2 regions of the Bacillus pacificus genome follow, and region 1 is predicted to be linked to the other one. Evidence: a T-box and tRNA genes for the amino acid it is inferred to sense, from the RefSeq annotation. Region 1 holds a T-box; the other holds one or more tRNA genes.
What was found. A T-box is a leader RNA that pairs with one kind of tRNA and senses whether it is charged. The one in region 1 lies ahead of tyrS (tyrosine--tRNA ligase), so its partner is inferred to be a tRNA-Tyr.
Positions count from the first base shown of each region.

Region 2: it has a tRNA-Tyr gene. The T-box ahead of tyrS (tyrosine--tRNA ligase) is inferred to sense a tRNA for this amino acid. The anticodon was not compared.

Region 1 covers NZ_CP086328.1:683,526-690,008, forward strand. The annotation lists gene acuA (acetoin utilization protein acetyltransferase AcuA) at 1-512, opposite strand, end outside; gene acsA (acetate--CoA ligase) at 689-2,407, shown strand; gene LMD38_RS03595 (GNAT family N-acetyltransferase) at 2,476-3,024, shown strand; T-box leader at 3,229-3,457, shown strand; gene tyrS (tyrosine--tRNA ligase) at 3,528-4,784, shown strand; gene LMD38_RS03605 (YjdJ family protein) at 5,015-5,317, opposite strand; gene LMD38_RS03610 (hypothetical protein) at 5,468-5,596, shown strand; gene LMD38_RS03615 (hypothetical protein) at 5,663-6,127, opposite strand; gene LMD38_RS03620 (hypothetical protein) at 6,200-6,483, opposite strand, start outside.
Region 2 covers NZ_CP086328.1:4,936,014-4,942,496, reverse strand. The annotation lists rRNA gene LMD38_RS25390 (23S ribosomal RNA) at 131-3,053, shown strand; rRNA gene rrf (5S ribosomal RNA) at 3,140-3,255, shown strand; tRNA gene LMD38_RS25380 (tRNA-Asn) at 3,265-3,339, shown strand; tRNA gene LMD38_RS25375 (tRNA-Thr) at 3,344-3,416, shown strand; tRNA gene LMD38_RS25370 (tRNA-Glu) at 3,441-3,515, shown strand; tRNA gene LMD38_RS25365 (tRNA-Val) at 3,521-3,596, shown strand; tRNA gene LMD38_RS25360 (tRNA-Tyr) at 3,614-3,697, shown strand; tRNA gene LMD38_RS25355 (tRNA-Gln) at 3,763-3,837, shown strand; tRNA gene LMD38_RS25350 (tRNA-Lys) at 3,843-3,918, shown strand; tRNA gene LMD38_RS25345 (tRNA-Gly) at 3,924-3,995, shown strand; tRNA gene LMD38_RS25340 (tRNA-Ala) at 4,006-4,078, shown strand; gene LMD38_RS25335 (glycerate kinase) at 4,194-5,339, shown strand; gene rocF (arginase) at 5,549-6,442, shown strand.

The DNA of each region.
Region 1 (6,483 bases):
TCTGTAGCCATCCATTGTAACCCGCCAGCATTCATCATCTTTTCCATTACTTTTCGGTACTCCCAAACATTTAAGCCTGTTTGTTTTAAATCCCAGTGCCAATAATATTCAGTCGTCAATATAATGTAATCTTCCATATAATCGTCCATCATGGAAACTTCTAATAAGTTTTTTCCGACAGCGCAACCACGGAAGGCTGGGACAACTTCAATTGCCCCGAGTTCAATTAAGTTTTCCATTTTTCCTTCTGACCATCGTTCAAGTGGATCAGGATACAAGTATGTAACATACCCAACAATCGTTTGGTCATGTCTAGCAATAATGAGACGAGCTTCTGGCAATTTAGAAATTTCGACAATTGCTTTATATTGCTGCTCGGCAGGACGAAACGCAATTAAGTCTGGATGAAACTCATACATTTCTAAGTTATGTGTAGAGACAGGCCCTTCAATAATTAAAGTGCCTTTCGCTGTTTTTAAGTTTCTAGCATTATATATTTTTTTATGAATCAATGTATTGCTCACCACCTTGAGGGTTTGTGAATCTATTCATATCGTACTTTATAATATATGCGATGTGAATCGAAATTTGTCATTAAAAATTTGTCTAAAAATCAACAAATATACTGAAAATTTTAAATAATGTTATTATAATAGATAATAGAATACATAGGAGGGGGATGTAAAGTATGAAAGTAGAAACGCTTCCTGTCATTAAAGGAGAAAATAATTTGCCGAATTATGATGAGGCATACGCAAATTTTAACTGGGAAGAGGTTAATAAAAACTTTACTTGGAATGAAACAGGCCGAGTAAATATGGCGTATGAGGCAATTGATAAGCATGCGAAATCCGATCGAAAGAATAAAGTAGCCCTTTATTATCAAGATGGATCGCGAAAAGAGAAGTATACATTTAAGGAAATGAAGGATTTTTCTAATAAAGCAGGAAACGTCCTGAAAAATTATGGCGATGTAGAAAAAGGCGATCGCGTTTTTATTTTTATGCCGCGTTCCCCAGAGTTATATTTCGCCCTTCTTGGTGCAGTGAAATTAGGGGCAATTGTTGGTCCGTTATTTGAAGCATTTATGGAAGGCGCAGTTCGCGATCGTTTAGAAGATAGCGAAGCAAAAGTGTTAATTACAACGCCTGAATTGTTAGAGCGTGTACCATTAAATGATTTACCAGCTTTAAAAACAGTTTTCCTTGTTGGAGATCATGTAGAAGAAGGCGGTAAGACGGTAGCGTTCAATCCTTTATTTGAACAAGCTTCAAAAGAATTACATATTGAATGGTTAGGCCGTGAAGACGGTTTGATTCTACATTACACGTCTGGTTCTACTGGTAAACCAAAAGGTGTGCTTCATGCGCAAAACGCAATGGTTCAGCACTATCAAACGGCGAAATGGGTATTAGATTTAAAAGAAGACGATGTATATTGGTGCACAGCTGACCCAGGCTGGGTAACTGGTACAGCTTACGGTATTTTCGCACCGTGGTTAGTTGGAGCATCAAATGTTATTTTAGGCGGACGCTTTAGTCCAGAGGCTTGGTATGAAGCACTGCAAGATTACGGTGTAACAGTTTGGTATAGCGCACCAACAGCTTTCCGTATGTTAATGGGTGCTGGACAAGATGCAATTAAAAAATACGATTTATCACAAGTGCGCCACGTATTAAGCGTTGGTGAACCGTTAAATCCAGAAGTAATTCGATGGGGTATGAACGCATTTGGACTTCGTATTCATGATACGTGGTGGATGACAGAAACAGGTGGACAAGTTATTTGTAACTACCCTTGTATGGAAATCCGTCCAGGTTCAATGGGTAAACCAATTCCAGGTGTAAAAGCAGCGATTGTTGATAATGAAGGAAATGAAGTGCCTCCATACACAATGGGTAACTTAGCAATTGGTAAAGGTTGGCCAGCGATGATGCGTGGAATTTGGAATAACAAACAAAAGTATGAATCTTACTTTATGCCAGGAGATTGGTACGTATCAGGTGACTCTGCATACATGGATGAAGATGGATACTTCTGGTTCCAAGGGCGTATTGACGATGTAATTATGACGTCAGGTGAGCGCGTTGGACCATTTGAAGTAGAAAGCAAATTAATCGAGCATGCTGCTGTTGCAGAAGCTGGTGTAATTGGTATTCCTGATCCGGTGCGCGGCGAAATTATTAAAGCATTTATCGCGCTTCGTGCAGGTTACGAACCATCTGAAGAATTAAAAGAAGAAATTCGTCAATTTGTAAAGAAAGGTCTAGCAGCTCATGCAGCGCCAAGACAAATTGAATTTAGAGATAAATTACCGAAAACGAGAAGCGGTAAAATTATGCGCCGCGTATTAAAAGCGTGGGAGTTAAACTTACCAACAGGTGACTTATCGACGATGGAAGATTAAGAGAGAAAGGTCTGAACAAGTAATATGTTCAGGCCTTTCTTTTTGTAAACAATAAAGGGGGAATGGAGATGAAGATACCTGTTTTAGAAGGAAACATAGTATGCTTACGCTCTGTGGAACCGGAAAAAGATTACAAACAGTGGTATGAGGTAATGAAAGATCCAGATATGCACCATTGGACAGGGAATGTGACTCCAAAAGATAGTAATGAAATTAAGGACTTGTTACATACTTATAAAAATTTAAAAGATATTATGGCTTGGGCAATCGTAATGAAACAATCAAAGGAAATGATAGGAATCTATTGGATTTCTATGCCAATAATGAATGAAAATAAAAAATTAATTGTAACTTCGGAAGCTCAACGGATTGCGCGTAAGTATTGGCGTACAGGGGTCAATCGAGAAGCGAGAAACTTAATATATAATTACATATTTTTAACTTTAGACGTAGATGAGGTTTATGCGCAGGCATGGGATAAAAATATCAATTCATGCAGATCTATGGAGCAAATAGGATTTAAATTGGAGAAACAAGTGAAACGCTTATTCCTTAAATACAATGAACTATTTTTGGAAAACCATTATGTACTATTAAAAAAAGATTGGCTTGCATAAAAGATTATAGTTAAAAAACTAAAATAATATTTGAACGAAGTACCTTCCTCGTCTGTATACATTTATGAAAGAATAGATGAGGGAGGCTTTTTGTATGTCTAATAAATTCCTCTTTATGGCGTTATAAAGGATTGGCAAGAAGAGAAATCCGACCCTTATTTGACACGCCTATATAAATGATGGTATAAAGAAAAGTATATGAATAATTGAGCGTGGAAAGGGAGAAGTAGTGATCATTTCCCTGTTTTAGAGAGCTGATGGCCGGTGAAAATCAGCACATAGATGATCGCGAATTACGCCCCTAGAGCATCTTTTTTCGATTGAATTGTATTCAAAAGGGAAGAGACGGTGCTAAGCCGTTATGTAAATAAGGTGGTAGGCTTTTTTGGTCTGCAACTAGGGTGGTAACGCGATAATCAAAATCGTCCCTTATTTGAAGGGGCGATTTTTTTATGTTTTCAACCTTCACGCCAGTAATGAACTTAAAGGAGAGTATGTAGGATATGGGTATTTTACAAGATCTTGAATTTCGCGGTCTAATTAATCAGCAAACAGATGCTGAGGGCCTTGAGCAATTATTAGAAAAAGAAAGCGTTAAATTATACTGTGGTTTCGACCCGACAGCGGATAGCTTACACATCGGTCATATGTTACCAGTATTAATGTTACGTCGTTTCCAATTAGCTGGTCACCAACCAATCGCACTTGTTGGCGGTGGTACTGGTATGATCGGTGATCCAAGTGGTAAAAAAGCAGAGCGTACATTAAATACGAAAGATACAGTTGCTTACTACACAGAAAGCATTAAAAACCAACTTTCAAACTTCTTAGAGTTCGAAAACGTGGAAAACCCAGCAACAATGGCTAACAACTATGACTGGCTTGGTAACTTAGATGTCATTTCATTCTTACGCGATATCGGTAAAAACTTCGGTTTAAACTATATGTTAGCAAAAGATACAGTAGCATCTCGTTTAGAGACTGGTATTTCATTTACTGAGTTTAGTTACATGATTTTACAATCATACGACTTCTTAAACTTATACCAACACCATAATTGCCGCCTACAAATCGGTGGTAGTGACCAATGGGGTAACATTACAGCTGGTCTTGAATTAATCCGTAAATCAGAAGAAGATGCGAAAGCATTCGGTTTAACAATTCCACTTGTTACGAAATCTGACGGTACGAAGTTTGGTAAAACAGAAGGCGGCGCAATTTGGTTAGACCCAGAGAAAACAACTCCTTACGAGTTCTACCAATTCTGGATTAACACAGATGACCGCGACGTTGTTAAATACTTAAAATACTTCACATTCTTATCTCATGAAGAAATTCTTGAGCTTGAGAAACAAGTAGCTGAAGCACCAGAAAAACGTGCAGCACAAAAAGCATTAGGTGCGGAAATGACAAAACTTGTTCACGGCGAAGAAGCATTAGAGCAAGCGATTAAAATTTCAGCTGCATTATTCAGCGGTTCTGTAGCAGAACTGACTGCAAGCGAAATCGAGCAAGGCTTCAAAGACGTACCATCTGTAGAACGTACTGCAGAAGATACAGTATTAATCGACTTACTTGTAGAAAGCAAAATCTCTCCATCAAAACGTCAAGCGCGTGAAGATGTAACGAACGGCGCAATCTACGTAAACGGTGAGCGTACACAAGCATTAGACTACGTTGTAACAGAAAAAGACCGCATCGAAGGTAAATTCACAATCATTCGCCGCGGTAAAAAGAAATATTTCTTAATTCGTTACTAATTCGAAACGAATGTAAAACAAATAGTGCCCCGAATTGTAAACTGAAAAGTTTATCCCGCTTTAATGGGCAGTAAGACCCCCACCTCAAAATGCAGCGAAAGCAAAGAAGTTAGGTGGGGGATCAACTGCTCATAAAAGCCTGATTGGTTCAACTAATAATCAGTGGGGGATGAAGAAAACCCCCACTGATTAAAGTTTCACTTTATGATTCGGGGTTTTTATGTATGGATTTAAATCGCCGGATCTTTTCTTTTAAATAGAATATAAAGAATTAATACGAGCATATACAGTAAGCTAATGAGCAGAACGATAAATGCTGTTGGATAAAATTTTGCTGCATATATAAAGAAATCGATTTGATAAATATCTTCGTAATTAGAAACGGTGCCTTTGAAGTAATTCGTAAACTTAGCGCTATATTTCCATTCATCAGGATCATCTATTAAATTACTTCCTTGATACCAATTAATAAGCGCGGAAGTAATAAACAACATACATGCACTGCCTAACTGAACCATTTGGTTTATTGTCAAAATGAATCAACCTCCTATTTTATGGTTATTATAGCGTGCATTCATATACTTGTAACCATTTTGTTGTAATCTCCTTTTCGAGTTCATACGGAAATCACATGTAAGCGGTATGATAAATGTATAACAACTAGAAAGGAGTGGTAAAACGAAATGTCACTAGAAGCGCTCATTATTTTTTCTTTGCTAAACGCGGGTCAGCTTGCAGAGAATTCGAAGGTGGATGTACATAAAGAGCAGAAAGATGCTTATGTATATGTTCAGAAAGAGGAAAATAAATAACTTTAATATATATAAATAAAAGCTACTCGAAATAACTGTTTTAGTTGTCTTCGGTAGCTTTTTACATTATGAATAAATAGGAATTAATTCTCGCTTAAAATCTTCGTACATTTCAAAGGCAATTTTCATGATTTCTTTGAGTTGATCGTAACTGTGGAAATATAGCACGGGTACTTTTTCCGTGTCATTTGATAACAATCTTATAAATATGTCCCAAGGGTCTCCAGCTCTAACTTCACCATTATGCCATGCTTCCCAAATCAATTCAGCAACACCATATTTTAAGCTGATGTTGAATCTAAAGGTGTAGACATCTTTGTTTTTTACTTCTCCTACAATAAAAAAGTCTTCTTTTTTATTGTAACGAGCTTTATAGCCAAGAGACTCAAATACTGCAATTAATTTTTCGTTTTCATAGTTTTCAAGTGTATTTTCCCTATGAGAAAACTTTTCTGATAGGGCTTTATATCTCTGAATAAAATCAATTTTTGCAAGACTGGATTGTATTTCAGGTTGTAATGAATAAGGCAAAAGTTATTCCCCCTAAAATATTAAGTCTATCCTTGTTTTTGGGTCATTACTTCATATATCTTTAAGGTGAAATCATGAATAAATAGGAATTAATTCTTGTTTAAAATCTTCGTACATTTCAAAGGCAATTTTCATGATTTCTTTGAGTTCATCGTAACTGTGGAAGCATGGACGAAGTATTTTTTCTGTATCATTGGATAATACGTCTACAAACATAGCCCAAGATGTTCCAGTTCTAACTTCACCAGTGTGCCATGCCTCCCAAATAAATTCAACGAGTCCATATTTCAAGCTAATATTGAACCTGAAAGTATAGATATCTTTGTTTTTTACTTCTCCTACTCTAAAAAAGTTTT
Region 2 (6,483 bases), 1.0 Mb from region 1:
AACGCTGTTCATCAATATAAGTTTCCGTGTTTCGTTTTGTTCAGTTTTGAGAGAACTATCTCTCATATATAAATGTATGTTCTTTGAAAACTAGATAACAGTGTAGCTCATATTTTTTAATTTTTAGTTTGGTTAAGTTAGAAAGGGCGCACGGTGGATGCCTTGACACTAGGAGTCGATGAAGGACGGGACTAACGCCGATATGCTTCGGGGAGCTGTAAGTAAGCTTTGATCCGAAGATTTCCGAATGGGGAAACCCACCATACGTAATGGTATGGTATCCTTATCTGAATACATAGGGTAAGGAAGACAGACCCAGGTAACTGAAACATCTAAGTACCTGGAGGAAGAGAAAGCAAATGCGATTTCCTGAGTAGCGGCGAGCGAAACGGAACATAGCCCAAACCAAGAGGCTTGCCTCTTGGGGTTGTAGGACATTCTATACGGAGTTACAAAGGAACGAGGTAGACGAAGCGACCTGGAAAGGTCCGTCGTAGAGGGTAACAACCCCGTAGTCGAAACTTCGTTCTCTCTTGAATGTATCCTGAGTACGGCGGAACACGTGAAATTCCGTCGGAATCTGGGAGGACCATCTCCCAAGGCTAAATACTCCCTAGTGATCGATAGTGAACCAGTACCGTGAGGGAAAGGTGAAAAGCACCCCGGAAGGGGAGTGAAAGAGATCCTGAAACCGTGTGCCTACAAATAGTCAGAGCCCGTTAACGGGTGATGGCGTGCCTTTTGTAGAATGAACCGGCGAGTTACGATCCCGTGCGAGGTTAAGCTGAAGAGGCGGAGCCGCAGCGAAAGCGAGTCTGAATAGGGCGTTTAGTACGTGGTCGTAGACCCGAAACCAGGTGATCTACCCATGTCCAGGGTGAAGTTCAGGTAACACTGAATGGAGGCCCGAACCCACGCACGTTGAAAAGTGCGGGGATGAGGTGTGGGTAGCGGAGAAATTCCAATCGAACCTGGAGATAGCTGGTTCTCCCCGAAATAGCTTTAGGGCTAGCCTTAAGTGTAAGAGTCTTGGAGGTAGAGCACTGATTGGACTAGGGGTCCTCATCGGATTACCGAATTCAGTCAAACTCCGAATGCCAATGACTTATCCTTAGGAGTCAGACTGCGAGTGATAAGATCCGTAGTCAAAAGGGAAACAGCCCAGACCGCCAGCTAAGGTCCCAAAGTGTGTATTAAGTGGAAAAGGATGTGGAGTTGCTTAGACAACTAGGATGTTGGCTTAGAAGCAGCCACCATTTAAAGAGTGCGTAATAGCTCACTAGTCGAGTGACTCTGCGCCGAAAATGTACCGGGGCTAAATACACCACCGAAGCTGCGGATTGATACCGAATGGTATCAGTGGTAGGGGAGCGTTCTAAGGACAGTGAAGTCAGACCGGAAGGACTGGTGGAGTGCTTAGAAGTGAGAATGCCGGTATGAGTAGCGAAAGACGGGTGAGAATCCCGTCCACCGAATGCCTAAGGTTTCCTGAGGAAGGCTCGTCCGCTCAGGGTTAGTCAGGACCTAAGCCGAGGCCGACAGGCGTAGGCGATGGACAACAGGTTGATATTCCTGTACCACCTCTTTATCGTTTGAGCAATGGAGGGACGCAGAAGGATAGAAGAAGCGTGCGATTGGTTGTGCACGTCCAAGCAGTTAGGCTGATAAGTAGGCAAATCCGCTTATCGTGAAGGCTGAGCTGTGATGGGGAAGCTCCTTATGGAGCGAAGTCTTTGATTCCCCGCTGCCAAGAAAAGCTTCTAGCGAGATAAAAGGTGCCTGTACCGCAAACCGACACAGGTAGGCGAGGAGAGAATCCTAAGGTGTGCGAGAGAACTCTGGTTAAGGAACTCGGCAAAATGACCCCGTAACTTCGGGAGAAGGGGTGCTTTCTTAACGGAAAGCCGCAGTGAATAGGCCCAAGCGACTGTTTAGCAAAAACACAGCTCTCTGCGAAGCCGTAAGGCGAAGTATAGGGGGTGACACCTGCCCGGTGCTGGAAGGTTAAGGAGAGGGGTTAGCGTAAGCGAAGCTCTGAACTGAAGCCCCAGTAAACGGCGGCCGTAACTATAACGGTCCTAAGGTAGCGAAATTCCTTGTCGGGTAAGTTCCGACCCGCACGAAAGGTGTAACGATTTGGGCACTGTCTCAACCAGAGACTCGGTGAAATTATAGTACCTGTGAAGATGCAGGTTACCCGCGACAGGACGGAAAGACCCCGTGGAGCTTTACTGTAGCCTGATATTGAATTTTGGTACAGTTTGTACAGGATAGGCGGGAGCCTTTGAAACCGGAGCGCTAGCTTCGGTGGAGGCGCTGGTGGGATACCGCCCTGACTGTATTGAAATTCTAACCTACGGGTCTTATCGACCCGGGAGACAGTGTCAGGTGGGCAGTTTGACTGGGGCGGTCGCCTCCTAAAGTGTAACGGAGGCGCCCAAAGGTTCCCTCAGAATGGTTGGAAATCATTCGTAGAGTGCAAAGGCATAAGGGAGCTTGACTGCGAGACCTACAAGTCGAGCAGGGACGAAAGTCGGGCTTAGTGATCCGGTGGTTCCGCATGGAAGGGCCATCGCTCAACGGATAAAAGCTACCCCGGGGATAACAGGCTTATCTCCCCCAAGAGTCCACATCGACGGGGAGGTTTGGCACCTCGATGTCGGCTCATCGCATCCTGGGGCTGTAGTCGGTCCCAAGGGTTGGGCTGTTCGCCCATTAAAGCGGTACGCGAGCTGGGTTCAGAACGTCGTGAGACAGTTCGGTCCCTATCCGTCGTGGGCGTAGGAAATTTGAGAGGAGCTGTCCTTAGTACGAGAGGACCGGGATGGACGCACCGCTGGTGTACCAGTTGTTCTGCCAAGGGCATAGCTGGGTAGCTATGTGCGGAAGGGATAAGTGCTGAAAGCATCTAAGCATGAAGCCCCCCTCAAGATGAGATTTCCCATAGCGTAAGCTAGTAAGATCCCTGAAAGATGATCAGGTTGATAGGTTCGAGGTGGAAGCATGGTGACATGTGGAGCTGACGAATACTAATAGATCGAGGACTTAACCATATAATATGTAGCAATGTTATCTAGTTTTGAAGGAATATATAATTTTCCTCTTGACATTTCGAAAGAAATGTTTATAATGATAAAAGTCTGGTAATGATGGCAGAGAGGTCACACCCGTTCCCATACCGAACACGGAAGTTAAGCTCTCTAGCGCCGATGGTAGTTGGGACCTTGTCCCTGTGAGAGTAGGACGTTGCCAGGCTAATATTATTCCGCAGTAGCTCAGTGGTAGAGCTATCGGCTGTTAACCGATCGGTCGTAGGTTCGAGTCCTACCTGCGGAGCCATTATGCTTCCATAGCTCAGCTGGTAGAGCACTTCCATGGTAAGGAAGAGGTCACCGGTTCAAGCCCGGTTGGAAGCTTGGGAATAGGTTTAAAACTTTTTTGGCCCGTTGGTCAAGTGGTTAAGACACCGCCCTTTCACGGCGGTAACACGGGTTCGAATCCCGTACGGGTCACCACTTTTGGAGGATTAGCTCAGCTGGGAGAGCACCTGCCTTACAAGCAGGGGGTCGGCGGTTCGATCCCGTCATCCTCCACCATATATATTTTAAATGTCGGAGGGGTAGCGAAGTGGCTAAACGCGGCGGACTGTAAATCCGCTCCTTCGGGTTCGGCAGTTCGAATCTGCCCCCCTCCACCATTTTCTTTAAAATAACCTGAGAGGGTTTATTTTTTTGAAAAGATAACCATACTAGTAAATATTAATGGGCTATAGCCAAGCGGTAAGGCAACGGACTTTGACTCCGTCATGCGCTGGTTCGAATCCAGCTAGCCCAGCCATTTACGAGCCATTAGCTCAGTTGGTAGAGCATCTGACTTTTAATCAGAGGGTCGAAGGTTCGAGTCCTTCATGGCTCACCATTTTCGCGGAAGTAGTTCAGTGGTAGAATACAACCTTGCCAAGGTTGGGGTCGCGGGTTCGAATCCCGTCTTCCGCTTAATTACTAAGGGGCCTTAGCTCAGCTGGGAGAGCGCCTGCCTTGCACGCAGGAGGTCAGCGGTTCGATCCCGCTAGGCTCCATCTAATAGAGAAAGCTTACATCATATGATGTAAGCTTTTTTTGTGTTTAAAAAGACAACTTTCATACTTGTCATTTAAAATGGAGAAAACGTGAAAATAAAGGATGGGGATAATTATGAAAGTTGTTATTGCATCTGATTCATATAAAGAAAGCTTAAAAGCTATAGAAGTATGTGAAGCTATTGAAAGAGGTTTTGGAGCAATTTTTCCTAAAGCAGAGTATGTAAAAATACCAATTGGAGACGGAGGGGAAGGAACGGTTGATTCCCTTGTTGATGCTACAAGCGGGAGGATTATATCATTTCATGTGACAGGACCGCTTAGAGAGAGCGTACAAGCCTTTTACGGTATGTCTAAAGATAAAAAGACAGCGTTTATTGAAATGGCAGCAGCATCAGGCTTACAACACGTTCCAGCTAAAAAGCGAAACCCACTTATTACGACGACGAAAGGAACAGGAGAACTTATACTACATGCGCTAGACGAAGGAGCTGAGCATATCATTTTAGGACTGGGAGGAAGTGCTACAAATGATGGAGGAGCGGGTATGTTGTCAGCTTTAGGAGTCAGGTTTATAAATGGAAAAGGAGAAGTAATAGAGCCGTCTGGTGGAACGTTACATTCGATTGTCTCTATTGATTTTTCACAAATGGATTCACGCTTAAAGCATATAAAGATAGAAGCAGCATGTGATGTAGATAATCCGTTAGTTGGAATAAGAGGAGCATCTTTCGTATTTGGGCGACAAAAGGGTGCGGATGAAGAGATGATGAAAGAGCTGGATGAGAATTTAAAGCATTATGCGCATATCCTTAAACAATACCTATTTTGCGACGTATCTAAAATACCTGGTGCAGGAGCTGCAGGAGGTATGGGAGCAGCTGTTATTGCAGTGCTGAAAGGAAGCTTGCGGAGGGGAATTGAAATTGTATTAGATTATACAAATTTTGATAAGCATATAGAAGGTGCAGATTTAATTATAACTGGCGAAGGGAGAATAGATGAACAAACAGCATATGGAAAGGCCCCAGTAGGTGTTGCGGAGCGTGCAAAGCTTTTTCATATTCCTGTCATTGCGATTGGGGGATCAGTATCTCCGAATTACTCGGCTGTTCATGAAAAAGGAATTGATGCAGTATTTAGTATTACAACAAGTCCGATGACATTAGAGGAGGCATATAAAGTAGCAGAAGAGAATATTGAAATGACAGCAAAGAATATTGCAGCAGTGTGGAAAATAGCATCAGAAAAACACTTCTAAATGCGGGAGTGTTTTTTATTATTATCTAATAATAATGATAGTAGTTGTTTCATTAAGTTAACTTTATACATAGAATAGTCTTAACATTTGGATTTTGAAGCGGATATAAGTGAATAATTTGTATATCCATACAGAAAAATGTCGAGTTGAGTCAGACTATATAAAAGATTTAAAATATTTAGTGAAGGCACAAAAGGGGGATACTATCTATGAAAAAAGAAATTTCAGTTATTGGAGTTCCAATGGATTTAGGCCAGATGCGTCGTGGAGTTGATATGGGGCCGAGCGCAATCCGTTATGCAGGTGTAATTGAAAGAATTGAAGAAATTGGATATGACGTTAAAGATATGGGAGATATATGTATAGAGAGAGAAAAAGAAGTAGATGTAAATACAAGCTTAAGAAACCTTACACAAGTTGCAACTGTATGTAACGAATTAGCAAGTAAGGTGGATCATATTATAGAAGAAGGGCGTTTTCCACTTGTATTAGGTGGCGATCATAGTATCGCTATTGGTACATTAGCTGGTGTTGCGAAACATTATAAAAACCTAGGTGTTATTTGGTATGATGCACATGGCGATTTAAATACAGAAGAAACTTCACCATCTGGAAATATTCACGGTATGTCACTTGCAGCAAGTTTAGGGTATGGACATCCGGCGCTTGTAGATTTATACGGGGCATATCCAAAGGTGAAAAAAGAGAATGTTGTAATTATCGGTGCACGTGCATTAGATGAAGGAGAAAAAGACTTTATTCGAAATGAAGGTATTAAAGTATTTTCAATGCACGAGATTGATCGTATGGGTATGACGGCTGTTATGGAAGAAACAATCGCGTATTTATCTCATACTGATGGTGTGCATTTATCATTAGATTTAGATGGTCTTGATCCTCATGATGCACCAGGAGTTGGAACACCTGTAATTGGTGGCTTATCTTATCGTGAAAGTCATTTAGCAATGGAGATGTTAGCGGAAGCTGATATTGTTACATCTGCCGAGTTTGTTGAGGTAAATACGATTTTAGATGAGCGAAATAGAACGGCAACAACAGCGGTTGCTTTAATGGGTTCTTTATTCGGTGAAAAACTAAAATAAATGTAAGAAAAGCAACTGAGAAGTTGCTTTTTTTATTTGAA